One region of the Bacillus sp. 01N45 genome, then DNA from elsewhere that is predicted to be linked to it. Evidence: riboswitches for the same ligand, from Rfam matches in the RefSeq annotation. Region 1 holds a riboswitch; the other holds the start of a gene.
What was found. A riboswitch is a leader RNA that binds a small molecule or an ion and turns the genes downstream of it on or off. The one in region 1 is predicted to bind cyclic di-AMP.

Region 1 (7,569 bases):
CATATAGTTTGAGATGGTTAAAATAGAGAACGTTCTCACCGCGATCCATGTACGAACCACCTCTCCCAACTTTTATTGCTACAGTACTTACTTATTGTTATAAAACATTTCATATGTGATTAGTATGAATAATATTGTATAAAATTTCTATTTTATAGCCATTCTCACATTCACACAGTGAATATATTACATAAAAATATTATTCATTTTAAACTAAATAACGTACGTAAATATGAAATTCCGTTTTGTTTTCATGTAAGTTTTGTACTGTAAGGTCATTTAAACACAGCTATTTATATAACGTAAAGAAGTATTTTCATTCCCTTTATTTTCAAGCTTTCCTGTCCTTATTTCAAAATATAATCCACTTCACTTTTTCAATTGAAATATCCATATATCACAACAAAAACCTCTACTTATTCATAGATACAAAAATTATATTGATATATCTTCCAGACCCGTATGCAATTATGCATAGTGTATACACAAAAAGGATAGCTTCACTTTCGTAAAGCTATCCTTAAAAAATCTTCTTACTTTTTCAAATGATATGGAACTGTCGTAATAACAACATTTCGTTTATAGAGTAAATACGCACGAATGAGTAAACTAGACTGATTATGAAGAATGTTATGCCAACCTTTTTTCGGAATGAACTGTGGTATAACTACAGTAACTCGGTAATTTGACTCACTCGCTTTATATTGTACTGTATCAATAAACTTTGTTAGTGGCTGAATAATACTTCTATAATGAGAATGTAAGGTAACAAGCCTTACTTCAGGTTGCCACTTCTTCCATTTCTCTTCAAATTTCTTTTCCTCTTCTCTGTCAAAAGCAACATATACAGCAATAACTTGATCTGCTGAAAGAGCCTTCGCATAGTTCAATGAATTTTCTACTACATGCGTCATACCAGCTACAGGAACAACAATTACATTTCCCTCAATTGGAACAAGTGGCTCACAAGTTTTTAAACTTAATTGATCACCCACTGCATCGTAATGCTTCTTAATTCTATGGAACAAGAAGATGATGGCAGGTAAGAAAATAAGGATTGACCAAACTTGTGCGAACTTAGTTAAAAAGAACATACTCATTACAATAAAACTAATGACTGCACCAATTAAATTGACCGTTAATCTCAAAGCCCATCCTTCAGGTTTTTCACGAAGCCATTTTAATACCATCCCCGTTTGAGAGAGTGTAAACGGAATAAATACGCCTACTGCATATAACGGAATTAAATGTTCTGTTTGCCCTTGGAAAGCTACAATTAAAATAATCGAAGCAATTCCAAGTATAATAATACCGTTTGAGTAACCTAGGCGGTCTCCTCTAATCGTAAACATTCTCGGTATGAATTTGTCTTTTGCAAGGTTAACTGCTAATAGCGGGAATGCAGAATACCCTGTGTTAGCAGCAAGAATTAATATTAAAGCAGTTGTACCCTGTATAAAATAGTACATGAAATTACGTCCAAAAGTTTGTTCAGCAATTTGTGAAACAACTGTTACTTCCTTACTTGGATTAATTCCGTAATAATAAGCTAAGAAAACAATTCCTGAAAATAAAACTGCAAGTAATGCACCCATTGCGAGCAATGTTTTCGCTGCATTGTTAGGTGCAGGATCCTTAAAGTTTGGAATTGCGTTAGATATTGCCTCAACACCCGTTAAAGCAGAGCTTCCTGAAGCAAATGCTCGTAACAGTAAAAACAAACTAATTCCTGCAACTGGTGTTCCAATCGGTGAATGTAATGTCGGTGAAACTTGACCAGTTATAATATTATAAATACCTACACCAATTAATATAAATAGTGCTAAAACGAATAAATAAACAGGATATGCTAAAACGGAAGCTGATTCCGTTACCCCTCTTAAATTTAAAATAGTAATCAATATAACAAATATAATCGCAATGATTACATTATGTGCATGTAAACTAGGGAAAGCTGATGTAAGCGCATCTGTACCTGCTGATACACTTACTGCAACAGTTAAAATATAATCGACTAATAAAGATCCTCCAGCTATTAGCCCTGGATTCATCCCTAAATTTTCTTTTGATACTACGTATGCGCCCCCGCCGTGCGGATAAGCAAAAATAATTTGTCGATAAGATAAAATAAGGGCTGTCAATAATACTAATACCCCAACAGCGATAGGAATAGAATACCAATAAGCTACTGCTCCTAGGCCTGCTAGTGCGATTAATATTTGCTCTGGTCCGTATGCGACCGATGACAATGCGTCAGAAGATAAAATAGCTAACGCCTTCGTTTTATTAAGCTTTTGCTCTCCTAACTCAGTTGATTTTAACGGCCTTCCAATTAAAAACCTTTTGATTGATGAAACCACTGCTGTCCACTCTCCAATAATTTTGTACGAACTTTTCTGCTAGTTACAGCGGGTAAACGATTTCTTCAGAAAACAAAAAATGTCTACAAGCCATAACGAAATAGACTTGTAGACATTATTTTTTTTGTCGCACAAGCTCCACCTTCCTTCTCAATATAACGCTTACGAGGTTAGCTGTCGGATTCGGGCCTATGAGTAGCCCTACCTTTTTCAAGGATTCACCCCATTGGATTAAGTACTAATCCATAAGAACGGGTCCCCCGCACCATGCGGTTTCAGCGATTTAGAAAATTGAAACTGTGGATTATAATACTCCTTTATTTTCAAAATGTAAACAAAAATTTTTAAAAAGAAAAAATTTAAATGATTGCGCATAATCCGCTGGTAAATATACATAATGAATACTAAAAAATCGATAAAGGAGACTCATATGTCTAAAGAAAAGAAGCCTATTTTTTCCGATTCCTATTTAGATGCATTAGCAAATGAAATTAATCAATTATACGGTAAACGTGAACAGGAAATAAATTTGACAGATAGAACGAAAAGAAATAAATAATTTGTCATAAAAAAGAAAGCAATACACTTATATATTGCTTTCTTTTTTATTTTTTCATACATCCAATTGTATTGCTGATCTGTTAAAGGTCATTTCTTCATACACTTTCAAATTTTGATATACTGCCCCTAATAATGGTGCTTCTATAGAAAATTGTTCCGCTACATCTAGTAAGTATCCTTGTATGTGCTCGCCTTCAACGAACGAACCTTTTTCCATATCACGCTGCATCGATGACTTCATATCATACGAAATTTTATCAATTTTTTTCATATGTTCTTGGGCAATTCCATCCTTAACTGGAGCTTTCATAGATCTCATGATTTGCACACATTCTTCAAATAAGTTTTGGATAAAATCGCGTCCACCTTCACTTTCGCGAATCGGTCCTATCGCTGCACGCATTAATGTCGTCACACCCGACATTACAGTAATAAATAAATATTTATGCCACATATCTTGCATAATATTTTCACTTAAAACAAAACTAGATTTCGTACCTGCAAATGCTTTAGAAATATGCTTTATTCTCTCTGAATCTTGAGACTTCATTTCTCCAAATACAAGTCTGTTGGCAACACTCGTTTGTACAATCTCTCCTTGATCGTTTAACGTCGTCTCGATAAAGCATAAACCGCCAATTACTTTTTCCACGCCGAATTCCTTTTGTAATAGTGATAAATGAGCAATACCATTTAACAATGGAATGATGACAGTATTTTCACCTACAAACGGCTTCAAATCTTGAATCGCCTCGTTTAAGTGATACGCTTTTGTTGAAAATAAAATAACGTCAAACGGAGAAGTTCGATCTTCTTTCGTTATTAATTTCGGTTGGAAGGAAAAATCCCCGTTAACACTACGAATAACAAGTCCCCTTTCCTCTAATTGCTGTTTTCTTTTACTGCGGACAAGAAACGTAACATCTTCTCCTTTTTCGACTAATCGACCTCCAAAAAAGCCTCCGACGCCACCAGCTCCTAATACTAAAATACGCATACAACATCCCCCTTTTCAAAATACAATTTTATAACATTTAATATACATAACATTATACATGTCCCCTACTAAATAAGCTGAATTTTCATTCTTAATCGAGTATAAAACAGTGGTTATTTTCAAATAAATTTGGGTATGTTGTTTTTATAGCATATATGGAAAGGAAACAATGTAAATGGAGGCAATACAAACAATCGAGGAAAAAGATGTGACAACAGCTATATTTCAATTTATATTCCCGTTTTCTTTTAAAACTGGATATGAACAAAATATGTTCCCTTTCTTACAGAAAAATGATTTCCGTCCTTTTCGACTCGATCATCTTGAAAATGAAAATACATACTACGGAAAGTTTCAAGTTTCACATCAAAATATGGAAGCATACTATCTTTCATTTACAAATAAAATTCTATTTCCTCACTCAGAGCATCAAAAAGGATTACAACGCTATTCTAAAGACCTTAACTTAACTGGACATTTAACAACAAATTTGATTTCTGTTCCATTCAAGATTCATTCTATTGATGTAACACTTTGCCCTTATGAGCTTGGCTTCTTAACAATTCGGACAGAAGTAGAAACCGCTCCAAACATGACATTATCAGAAGCAATCGAATTCGCCGCCCGCTTCCGTGTACTTGAGACTAAAAATGATACAAACGAGACTATTTGTATTGAATGTAACGGAAAACAATACTCACAAGTGGAAAAACTTATATTCGGTGATTTATTTCATGGTGTAACAGACTTCTTTGAGAAAAAGAGATTGCGGAGCTCTTACTTTCAAACCTTTCCTTTCTTTGAAGACCAAAGAATGTATGTACAAACTTTATTATCCGTGAATAAAGAGTCAGACCTTCATATAATCGATGTATACCGAACTTCCAGTCTTTCCGGATTAACAGACGATGGCAATCCGTATATTAGCGCAAATAACATCCCTTATATTCAAGATTATTTAACAAAACATTCTTATCAAAGATGGGCTCCTAATCGCTACTTTGTTATGGAAGAACATATTTTTACATGTATAACAAATGAAGGTGAGCAAGCAATCGCTAAACTTGCTAGTCAAATGTACGGGGAGTTTTATTACGCTTTGTTATTAAATCTATTTCATAAAGTTGTTTTATTAAAAATGGCAAACGCTTATGCTGAACTTAACATTGAACAAGATACAAATGAAATAGAGAAATTAATTTATTCAATCAATTCATTTACAGCAAATTACTTCTCTTTAGAGTTAGTATCCCAATCACAGAGTGAAGATATTTTCTTCCGCTTAAGAAATCTATTTAACATTGAAGTACTATACTCGAATGCAAAACAAAATCTTGATAGTTTGTTTAAATATCAAGAAAATGTCGCTTCTAAAAAAGATAGCCTTTTACTATTAATTTTAACGCTCTACTCTGTAGTAGGCCAAATGTTAGGGTTTACTATGATTGATCTTTTAAGAAACACCGATTCAAACAAAATCTCGTCTCCACTTGAATTTTTCGCGCTTTTAATAGCAATTAGCGGCATAGTCATTTCACTTATTTTAGGTGCGCAAAGTTTATACCAATGGAGTCTACAACATAAACGAAGAAAATCATGGGTAAAACAAACTGTACTTTCTGCTGTTAAAGAGAAAGATGATAGGAAGTAAAGAAAGTTATTTTCAAATTACAAATATGTGGTACGCTTCAGTAAATGAAATTTTTATCAGCGATTTTTCGAATATATCGGCGCAACTCAAATTATATCAGCGATTTTTAAGATATATCGACTTACCGACAAAAACTGATAAAAAACACATAGTAAAAAAAGTACTCCAAAATAAAATTTGGAGTACTTTTTTATTACAATAATTTAGCTTACTTCCCTGCTTCGATTTTCTCTAATGCAGCAGCTACTTGCTCTTCAGTTAATTCGTGTTGAACGATATAACGATTACGTGGGTGTACACGACATTCATGAGAACATGCACGTAAATGTTTCGCTTCGTTTTCTTCAGAACATAAAATTTTCTTATTACATTCTGGATTTGCACAGTTTACATAGCGCTCACAAGGTTCACCTGTAAAGTGGTCTTTACCAACGATAACATGCTCTTTTTGGTTTACTGGTACAGAGATACGCTCATCGAACACGTAACATTGTCCATCCCAAAGCTCACCTTGTACTTCTGGGTCTTTTCCGTACGTTACAATACCGCCGTGAAGCTGACCTACATCTTCGTAACCTTCACGAACTAACCAACCAGAAAACTTCTCACAACGAATTCCGCCTGTACAGTATGTTAAAATCTTTTTACCTTCAAGTGTTTCTTTGTTTTCTCTAATCCAATCTGGCAACTCACGGAATGATTCAATATCCGGTTTAATCGCACCTTTAAAGTGACCTAGATCAAACTCATAATCATTTCGTGCATCAATGATAACTGTATCTTCTTGTTTCATTGCCTCATAGAATTCTGTTGGCTCTAAATATTTACCAGTTATTTCTTTCGGATTAATGTCGTCTTCTAGACGAAGTGTAACTAACTCTGGACGAGGGCGTACGTGCATTTTCTTAAATGCATGTTCATCTGCCTCATCAATTTTAAAAACGATTCCAGCAAAACGTGGATCATTGTTCATTGCTTCCATGTATTTCTCTGTTTGCTCAACAGTTCCAGAACAAGTTCCGTTAATTCCTTCTGTCGCTACAAGAATTCTTCCTTTTAACTCAAGTGATTTACAAAATTCTAAATGCTGTTCAGCAAATTCTTCTGGATTTTCAATTGTTGTGTACATGTAATATAGTAATACTCTATATGGTTTTGTAGTTGCCAATTTATTTCTACCACCTATCTAAATTTTAAAATCATGTATAAGTTAACGTTCATATCAAAACATATATAATAAGAAAATACATACTAAATTGTACTTAGCCTATTTTCTTCTATTTACAATTTTTTCTATAAGTTAACGAAAATAAAAACAAGATTACATCACAAAACACTATGGTTATGTTGTAATCCCAATATATTATATATCATACAATTTCATTTCCATCAATTAATATGCTGTAATATAGGCTCTATGTTCACATAAATTTCAAAATTAGCCCTTTAATTCATTATGTTTCCCCATGTAATCACACCATAAACTCCCATTTTTTTATAACACAACACCATCCATTGCAGCAAGGCATATAATTTGCACTAAGGAAACATTTGTGTTCAAATAAAAATATCATCTGATACATTTAAATGTATTGAAATAAACAATAAGAATACTTACAATAATTTCATCAAGTTAACATTTCAAAGGGGAAAACTACTATGAATAAAGATATATCAAAAGATGAACAAGTCCCTTCTCAAAGTACAACTGTTCAATCAGCACACTTAGCTTTAAGTGGAGAAACGAAAGGGTGGAAAAGACTGTTACCGTTTTTAGGACCCGCTTTTATCGCATCCGTAGCTTATATTGACCCTGGTAACTTTGCTACAAATATCGCAGCTGGTTCACAATATGGATATTTACTATTATGGGTTATATTCGCGTCTAACTTAATGGCAGTATTAATTCAAACTTTATCAGCTAAATTAGGAATTGCTACGGGAAATAATTTACCTGAAATTGCTCGCGAACACTTTCCAAAACCTGTGTCTATTGGCTT
Region 2 (7,569 bases), on a different contig from region 1:
TATAGCAAAGCGAAATCTTATAAGGAATCAATAAGAAAGTGGGCGGAAAAACATGTGTAAGAAGTATGATGTAGCAATAATTGGCGGTGGTGTAATTGGTAGTTCAGTTGCACACTTTCTAGCAGAAAGAGGGCATAAAGTAGCGATTATAGAGAAGCAAAGAATCGCATCTGAAGCTTCGAAAGCAGCTGCTGGTTTACTCGGGGTTCAGGCAGAATGGGATGCATATGACCCGTTATTTGAACTTGCTAGAGAAAGCCGTGCTATATTTCCACAACTTGCAGCAGTTTTACGTGAAAAAACAGGCATCGATATTGGGTATGAAGAGAAAGGCATTTATCGCATTGCCCAAAATGAAGATGAGAAGGAAAGAATTCTTCACATTATGGATTGGCAGCAGAAAACAGGTGAAGATTCTTATTTTCTAACGGGAGACCTTTTACGAGAGAAAGAGCCGTTTCTATCGGAGTCAATTATAGGTGCTGTATATTATCCAAAAGACGGTCATGTTATTGCACCGGAGCTTACGAAAGCATTCGCACATTCCGCATCAATTTCGGGTGCTGATATATATGAACAGACAGAAGTGTTTGATATTCGTATTGAAAATAATAAAGTGACTGGGATTGTTACAAGCGAAGGTATTATCGCGTGCGAGAAGATTGTGATTGCGGGCGGTTCATGGAGCACGAAGTTACTAGGTTATTTTCACCGCGAATGGGGTACATATCCAGTTAAAGGAGAAGTAGTAGCGGTAAGAAGTAGAAAACCACTTTTAAAGGCGCCTATTTTCCAAGAAAGATTTTACATTGCCCCAAAGCGTGGTGGACGTTACGTAATTGGAGCAACGATGAAGCCTCATACGTTTAATAAAACAGTGCAACCAGAAAGTATTACTTCTATATTAGAGCGTGCTTATACAATATTGCCAGCTTTAAAAGAAGCAGAGTGGGAAAGCACATGGGCAGGATTAAGGCCACAATCAAATCACGAAGCTCCTTATATGGGAGAGCATGAAGAAATAAAAGGTCTATATGCTTGTACTGGACATTATCGAAATGGCATTTTATTAAGCCCGGTTTCTGGTCAGTATATAGCTGATTTAATAGAAGGAAAGCAGGAGAATCACTTGCTAGATTCATTGCTTTCTAAACCGGTTTAGAAAGGGGATGGAAGTTTGAATTTAAAAATTAATGGTAATCAAATAAAAGTGCCAGAGAGTGTAAAAACAGTAGCTGAGCTACTTACACATTTAGAATTAGATAACAGAATTGTAGTAGTAGAGCGTAATAAAGATATTTTACAAAAAGATGATCATGCAGATACATCTGTTTTTGATGGAGACCAAATTGAGATTGTAACTTTCGTAGGAGGCGGTTGATTATGTTAAACATTGGACCATTTTCATTTCATTCTAGACTTTTATTAGGAACAGGAAAATTCCCTGATTTTGATGTACAGCAAAAGGCAATCGATGTATCTGAGGCTGAGGTTTTAACGTTCGCAGTACGTCGTATGGATATATTTGATGCAAAGCAGCCTAATTTATTAGAGAAACTTGATGTGAAAAAATATAAGTTATTACCGAATACAGCTGGAGCAAAAAATGCTGAAGAAGCTGTTCGTATTGCAAAACTAGCAAAAGCTTCGGGGCTTTGCGATATGATTAAAGTGGAAGTTATTGGTGATGATAGAACGTTATTACCTGATCCAGTAGAAACGTTAAAGGCATCTGAAATGTTACTAGAAGAAGGATTTATCGTTCTTCCGTATACATCTGATGATGTTGTATTAGCACGTAAATTACAAGAACTAGGTGTGCATGCAATTATGCCAGGAGCATCACCAATCGGTTCAGGACTTGGTATTGTAAATCCGTTAAATTTAAGTTTCATTATTGAACAAGCGACAGTGCCAGTTATCGTTGACGCTGGTATTGGTAGCCCGGCTGATGCGGCATTTGCGATGGAATTAGGAGCGGATGGTGTGTTATTAAATACTGCTGTATCGGGAGCAAAAGATCCAATAAAAATGGCACAAGCAATGAAATTAAGTATTGAAGCAGGACGATTAGGATTTGAAGCAGGTCGTATTGCACGTAAACGTTGTGCAACAGCAAGCAGTCCTTTAGAAGGAATGAGCGTAGTTGAATAATCGATATTCTCGCCAAGAATTATTTTCTCCAATTGGAGAAGAGGGGCAACGAAAGATAAGAGAAAAGCATGTACTCATTATCGGTGCAGGTGCATTAGGTAGTGCAAATGCAGAGATGTTTGTAAGAGCAGGTGTTGGCACAGTAACGATTGTTGACCGAGATTATGTCGATTGGAGTAATTTACAAAGGCAACAATTGTACGCAGAGAGTGATGTGGAAAATAATCTTCCAAAGGCTGTAGCGGCAAAAAAACGTCTAGCAGAGATCAATCGTGAAGTAAGAGTAGAGGCTCTCGTTCAAGATGTAACAGCTGAGGAATTAGAAGAACTCGTTACAAAGGTTGACGTAATTATTGATGCAACTGATAATTTCGAAACGCGTTTTATTGTGAATGATATAGCGCAAAAACATTCCATTCCATGGGTTTACGGAGCATGTGTAGGGAGTTACGGCCTTTCTTACACAATTCTTCCTAGTAAAACGCCATGTTTATCTTGTTTATTACAATCGATTCCGCTGGGCGGGGCGACATGTGATACAGCGGGCATTATATCACCTGCTGTATCTCTCGTCGTTTCTCATCAAGTAACGGAAGCTCTTAAATTGTTAGTGGAAGATTATGAATCACTTCGAGATGGACTTGTGTCGTTTGATGTGTGGAAGAATGAATATTCATGTATGAATGTGCAAAAGCTTCGTAAGCATAATTGTCCTTCGTGCGGAGAGAATGCGATATACCCGTATTTAAATAAAGAAAACACATCGAAAACAGCAGTTTTATGCGGGAGAAATACAGTTCAAATTAGACCACCTCATAAAGAGGAAATGGATTTTGAACGATACAAAGAGCTGCTGAATGATCGTGTGCATGATTTAAATGTAAATCCATATTTATTATCATTTTCTGTGGAAGAAAAGAGATTAGTTGCTTTTAAAGATGGTCGTGTACTTGTACATGGAACGAAAGATATAAGCGAAGCAAAAACAATTTATCATCGCTATTTTGGATAGAAAAGGATGAGTGGGATGAAAGTAAATAAAGCTTTAACAATTGCAGGATCTGATAGTGGCGGCGGTGCCGGCATTCAAGCAGATTTAAAAACATTCCAAGAGCTTGGTGTGTATGGGATGACGGCTATTACGGCAATTACTGCTCAAAACACGCTTGGCGTTCAAGGGGTATATCCAGTTTCGTTAGAAGGTATTACGGAACAGTTGAATTCAATTGGTACGGATTTAACACCAGATGCTGTGAAACTAGGAATGTTATTTAGCAGTGAAATTATTCAAATTGTAGCAGAACATATTAATAAATTTGGCTGGAATAATATTGTACTAGATCCTGTTATGATTGCTAAGGGCGGTGCATCATTATTACAACAAGAAGCAGTACAAGCATTAAAAGAATATTTATTACCAGTAGCAACGGTTGTAACACCGAACGTACCTGAAGCAGAAGTGTTAACTGGAATGGAGATTCATAATATTGAAGATAGTAAGGAAGCTGCGAAAGTACTGCATGAATTGGGTGCAAAATATGTGCTTATGAAGGGCGGACATGCAGAGTATCAAGGTAATGAAGTAGTTGATTTACTCTTTAATGGTGAGCAGTTTATCGAATTTAAAAGTGAAAGAATTCCTTCAAAGCAAACGCATGGAAGCGGGTGTACATTTGCTTCAGCGGTTACAGCAGGGCTTGCTAAAGGATACTCAATTGAAGAGGCAGTTCAAGAAGCAAAACAATTTATTAGTATAGCAATTGAAGAGCCGCTGCATATTGGAAGTGGTCATGGACCGACGAATCATTTTGCATATAAAGTGAATAAAACGCGTGTATAAGTAAGTGGAAAGTCAGTTTTGTAACTGGCTTTTTTTCTGTTTACTTTTTCCAACTACAGGAGTAATATATCAGCCAGAATATATTTTTTGTAATACGCTGAGTCCAATTATATGGAGCGGAGGAACCAATTTGTGCAGTGTCACTAGGGGTGAATCTTTCAATTTTGAAAGTAGGGCTACTCTCAAAGTCCGAATCCGACAGCTAACTTCGTAAGCGTCTTGAGAGAGGACGGTGCCATGATGGATACATCACTTCATCGATCTGATTAGTATAGGGGAATATCAATCTATGTTTGAGTTCTTTTATGCTAAGGAGGATGAGGTATATGGAATTAACACTTATTTGTGTTGGGGAAGAAAGCAAGGTAAATAGTTTAAGAGATTTAGTAGCATTTCAACATGAGTTAATTATTTTTACAGCAAATGAAGAGATAGCTGCTGAAGTTAGGAATTGTGGGTTTGATTGGACTTATAGCTGTAGTAAGGCACAAGATTTTACTAGTATTTGTGAGTGTATTAAGAAGGTGATTTTACTAGGGGATGAGCTTCCAATCATTAGTTTCTTCACAGAACACATTCGCTTTTCTTTTCAAGCACCTATTACTGTTGTTACAAAGAATAAACGATATCCAACGAGGCTCTATGAAACAATTGGAGCTACATTTGTCGTGTTTACGAATTGTGATAATATTTCTTTTTTATTTTTTGAATAGGGCGGGGGAAAAAGATGAAGGTGTTGTTACTAGGAGATATAGCGAATCGTTGGGCGGTATCAGTAGAACGAGTTCAAGAATTGGTGGTGCTTGATCCCATTTTTCCGAGGCCCTATATCATATTGCCATCGAAAGATGCTTTATATTTAAAAACAGATGTTATCGAATATGAGCAGCTACATGCAGAATTGTCACAAGTTTATATTCGTGGGAGAAATTTGCGCGCGTTTTTGCGTGGAGAATAAATAGTGAAAAAAAGAGCGAATGCTAAGTGCAACAAGCTATGCACTTCATGTCATTCGCTCTTTTTGTTTCGTATTTAAAAGATCATTTCTGTGAAAAAGAAAGAAAAGACGAGAAAACAGATGAAATAATATTAATAACACTCAATGTAAGCGTTTAAATAGATGGATATTTTCTTATTTTAAGTAATTTGACTCTTTACAAGTTAAATATAGAGGAGTATATTTACTCTCATAAATCATTCATAAAATTTCCAAAAAAACCTAAAATCGCTGAGTTCCAGAAATGGAGCGGGGGAACCAATTTTGTGCATCGTCACTTGGGGTGAATCTTTCAGTTTTGAAAGTAGGGCTACTCTTTAGGCCCGAATCCGACAGCTAACCTCGTAAGCGTTTAGAGAGGAGGTTTACTTTGTGTTGTTCATTTCGAACACTAAGTAGAGCTTAGTGTTCTTTTTTTAATAATTTAATGGTAAATTTTTACAGTAGGGAGAGGGGTAGCTATGTTAGATGTTGTAATGATCGGGATTTTTGTTGTGTTAGTCGCATCGATGGTAAGTCTTGCAAGTTGGTCAGATAAAGTTGTGAAAGAAGGGGAGCAATCATGACGGTTGCCTTATCGGTTATTGTTGCAGCAATTACTGTGTACTTAGTGTATGCATTATTAAATCCAGAAAAGTTTTAATTAGGGGGAATCATTCATTATGATTTGGGTCGCAGTTGTTATTACAATGCTGTTGTTTATTCTTGTGGCAAAGCCAATGGGGATTTATTTAGAGAAAGCCTTTCAAGGTAGTAAAAAGTTAGATAAAGTATTCGGGCCTTTTGAAAAACTTATTTTTAAAATTACGGGTGTAAAAGAATACAATCAAACGTGGAAACAGTACGCATTGTCATTAGTTTTATTAAATGGATTTATGATTGTTGTCGTATATTTCATTTTCAGACTACAAGGAGTATTGCCATTAAATCCAGCGCATATTGAAGGGATGGAGCCTACGCTTGCTTTTAATACAGCAATTAGTTTTATGGCTGATACAAACTTACAGCATTATAGCGGTGAAAATGGTTTATCTTATTTATCACAATTAATCGGAATTACATTTTTAATGTTTGCAGCACCAGCAACGACTTTAGCACTTGTAATGGCGTTTATAAGAGGGCTTGCTGGGAAGGAACTCGGTAACTTTTTCGTTGATTTTACGAGAGCTTTAACGAGAGTATTTCTTCCTATTGCGTTTGTTGCAGCGCTAATCTTTGTCGCACTTGGTGTACCACAAACGTTAGACGGGGCAGTTACAGCACAAACAATTGATGGGGCAAAGCAAAGTATATTACGTGGGCCTGTTGCATCATTCGTGTCCATTAAGGAACTCGGAAATAACGGCGGTGGATTTTTCGGAGCAAACTCTACACATCCTTTCGAAAATCCAGGGCAAATGAGTAATATTTTACAAATGATGCTTATGATGTTATTGCCAACAGCACTTCCATTTACGTACGGACGAATGGTAGGAAATAAAAAACAAGGTCGTATCCTTTTCGTATCACTATTCATGGTGTTTTTACTAGGATTTATAACGATTACTACATCTGAATTACATGGGAATCCAGCGTTAAATGGAATGGGCATCGAACATGTACAAGGGAGTACAGAAGGAAAAGAAGTACGATTTGGAACAGTATTTTCTTCCCTATACGCAACAGTGACGACAGCTGCTGAAACAGGAGCCGTTAATACGATGCATGATACGTTAACACCAATTGGCGGGTTAGTACCACTCGTAAATATGATGTTAAACACAGTGTACGGCGGCGTTGGGGCAGGTTTTGTGAACATTATTATGTATGCGATTATCGCAGTCTTTATATCTGGATTGATGGTTGGACGGACACCAGAGTTTTTAGGTAAGAAAATTGAAGGTAAGGAAATGAAATTAATTGCGGTAACGATACTATTTCATCCACTGCTTATTTTAGGGTTTTCAGCATTAGCTCTTTCAACAAGTTTAGGAACGGATGCCATTTCTCATTCTGGTTTCCATGGTTTAACGCAAGTGGTATATGAATACACATCGTCAGCTGCGAATAACGGATCTGGATTTGAAGGGTTAGCGGATAATACACCGTTTTGGAATATTACAACTGGCTTAGTTATGTTTTTAGGGCGCTATTTCAGTTTAATTACGATGCTAGCTGTTGCAGCTTCATTGAAAGAAAAGACGGTAGTACCAGAAACAGTCGGAACGTTCCGTACGGATAATAGTTTATTTGGCGGCATTTTCATCGGAACAATTGTAATTGTCGGTGCATTAACATTCTTCCCGATGTTAGTACTCGGCCCAATTGCAGAATTTCTTACATTGAAGTAATGGAGGGTAAATGATGAGACCGGTAGTAGTAAAAGAAAAGAGAGTAAATGAGTCACAAATACATGCTGTAGAAGATGAAGTTAGACAAGCGAAAACGATGGATCGTGATATCGTGAAACATGCGATGAAACAATCCTTTGCGAAATTGAATCCGAAAGTCATGATAAAGAATTCGATTATGTTTGTTGTAGAAATTGGATTTATCATTACGTTCATTTTATCGTTTCTTCCAAGTCGTTCTAGTAGTG

Region 2: it holds a riboswitch for cyclic di-AMP, as region 1 does, so the genes downstream of both, AC1DMU_RS18715 (SipW-dependent-type signal peptide-containing protein) here and AC1DMU_RS14415 (APC family permease) in region 1, are expected to answer to the same signal.

What each region holds. Positions count from the first base shown of each region.
Region 1 covers NZ_JBFTQW010000005.1:294,663-302,231, forward strand. The annotation lists gene AC1DMU_RS14415 (APC family permease) at 534-2,360, opposite strand; cyclic di-AMP (ydaO/yuaA leader) riboswitch at 2,505-2,651, opposite strand; gene AC1DMU_RS14420 (hypothetical protein) at 2,791-2,919, shown strand; gene panE (2-dehydropantoate 2-reductase) at 2,974-3,918, opposite strand; gene AC1DMU_RS14430 (hypothetical protein) at 4,094-5,569, shown strand; gene trhO (oxygen-dependent tRNA uridine(34) hydroxylase TrhO) at 5,778-6,737, opposite strand; gene AC1DMU_RS14440 (Nramp family divalent metal transporter) at 7,229-7,569, shown strand, end outside.
Region 2 covers NZ_JBFTQW010000007.1:294,408-301,976, reverse strand. The annotation lists gene tenI (thiazole tautomerase TenI) at 1-60, shown strand, start outside; gene thiO (glycine oxidase ThiO) at 53-1,162, shown strand; gene thiS (sulfur carrier protein ThiS) at 1,178-1,381, shown strand; gene thiG (thiazole synthase) at 1,384-2,154, shown strand; gene thiF (thiazole biosynthesis adenylyltransferase ThiF) at 2,147-3,166, shown strand; gene thiD (bifunctional hydroxymethylpyrimidine kinase/phosphomethylpyrimidine kinase) at 3,173-3,994, shown strand; cyclic di-AMP (ydaO/yuaA leader) riboswitch at 4,080-4,227, shown strand; gene AC1DMU_RS18725 (hypothetical protein) at 4,321-4,707, shown strand; gene AC1DMU_RS18720 (hypothetical protein) at 4,722-4,952, shown strand; cyclic di-AMP (ydaO/yuaA leader) riboswitch at 5,211-5,356, shown strand; gene AC1DMU_RS18715 (SipW-dependent-type signal peptide-containing protein) at 5,453-5,557, shown strand; gene kdpF (K(+)-transporting ATPase subunit F) at 5,554-5,634, shown strand; gene kdpA (potassium-transporting ATPase subunit KdpA) at 5,654-7,321, shown strand; gene kdpB (potassium-transporting ATPase subunit KdpB) at 7,335-7,569, shown strand, end outside.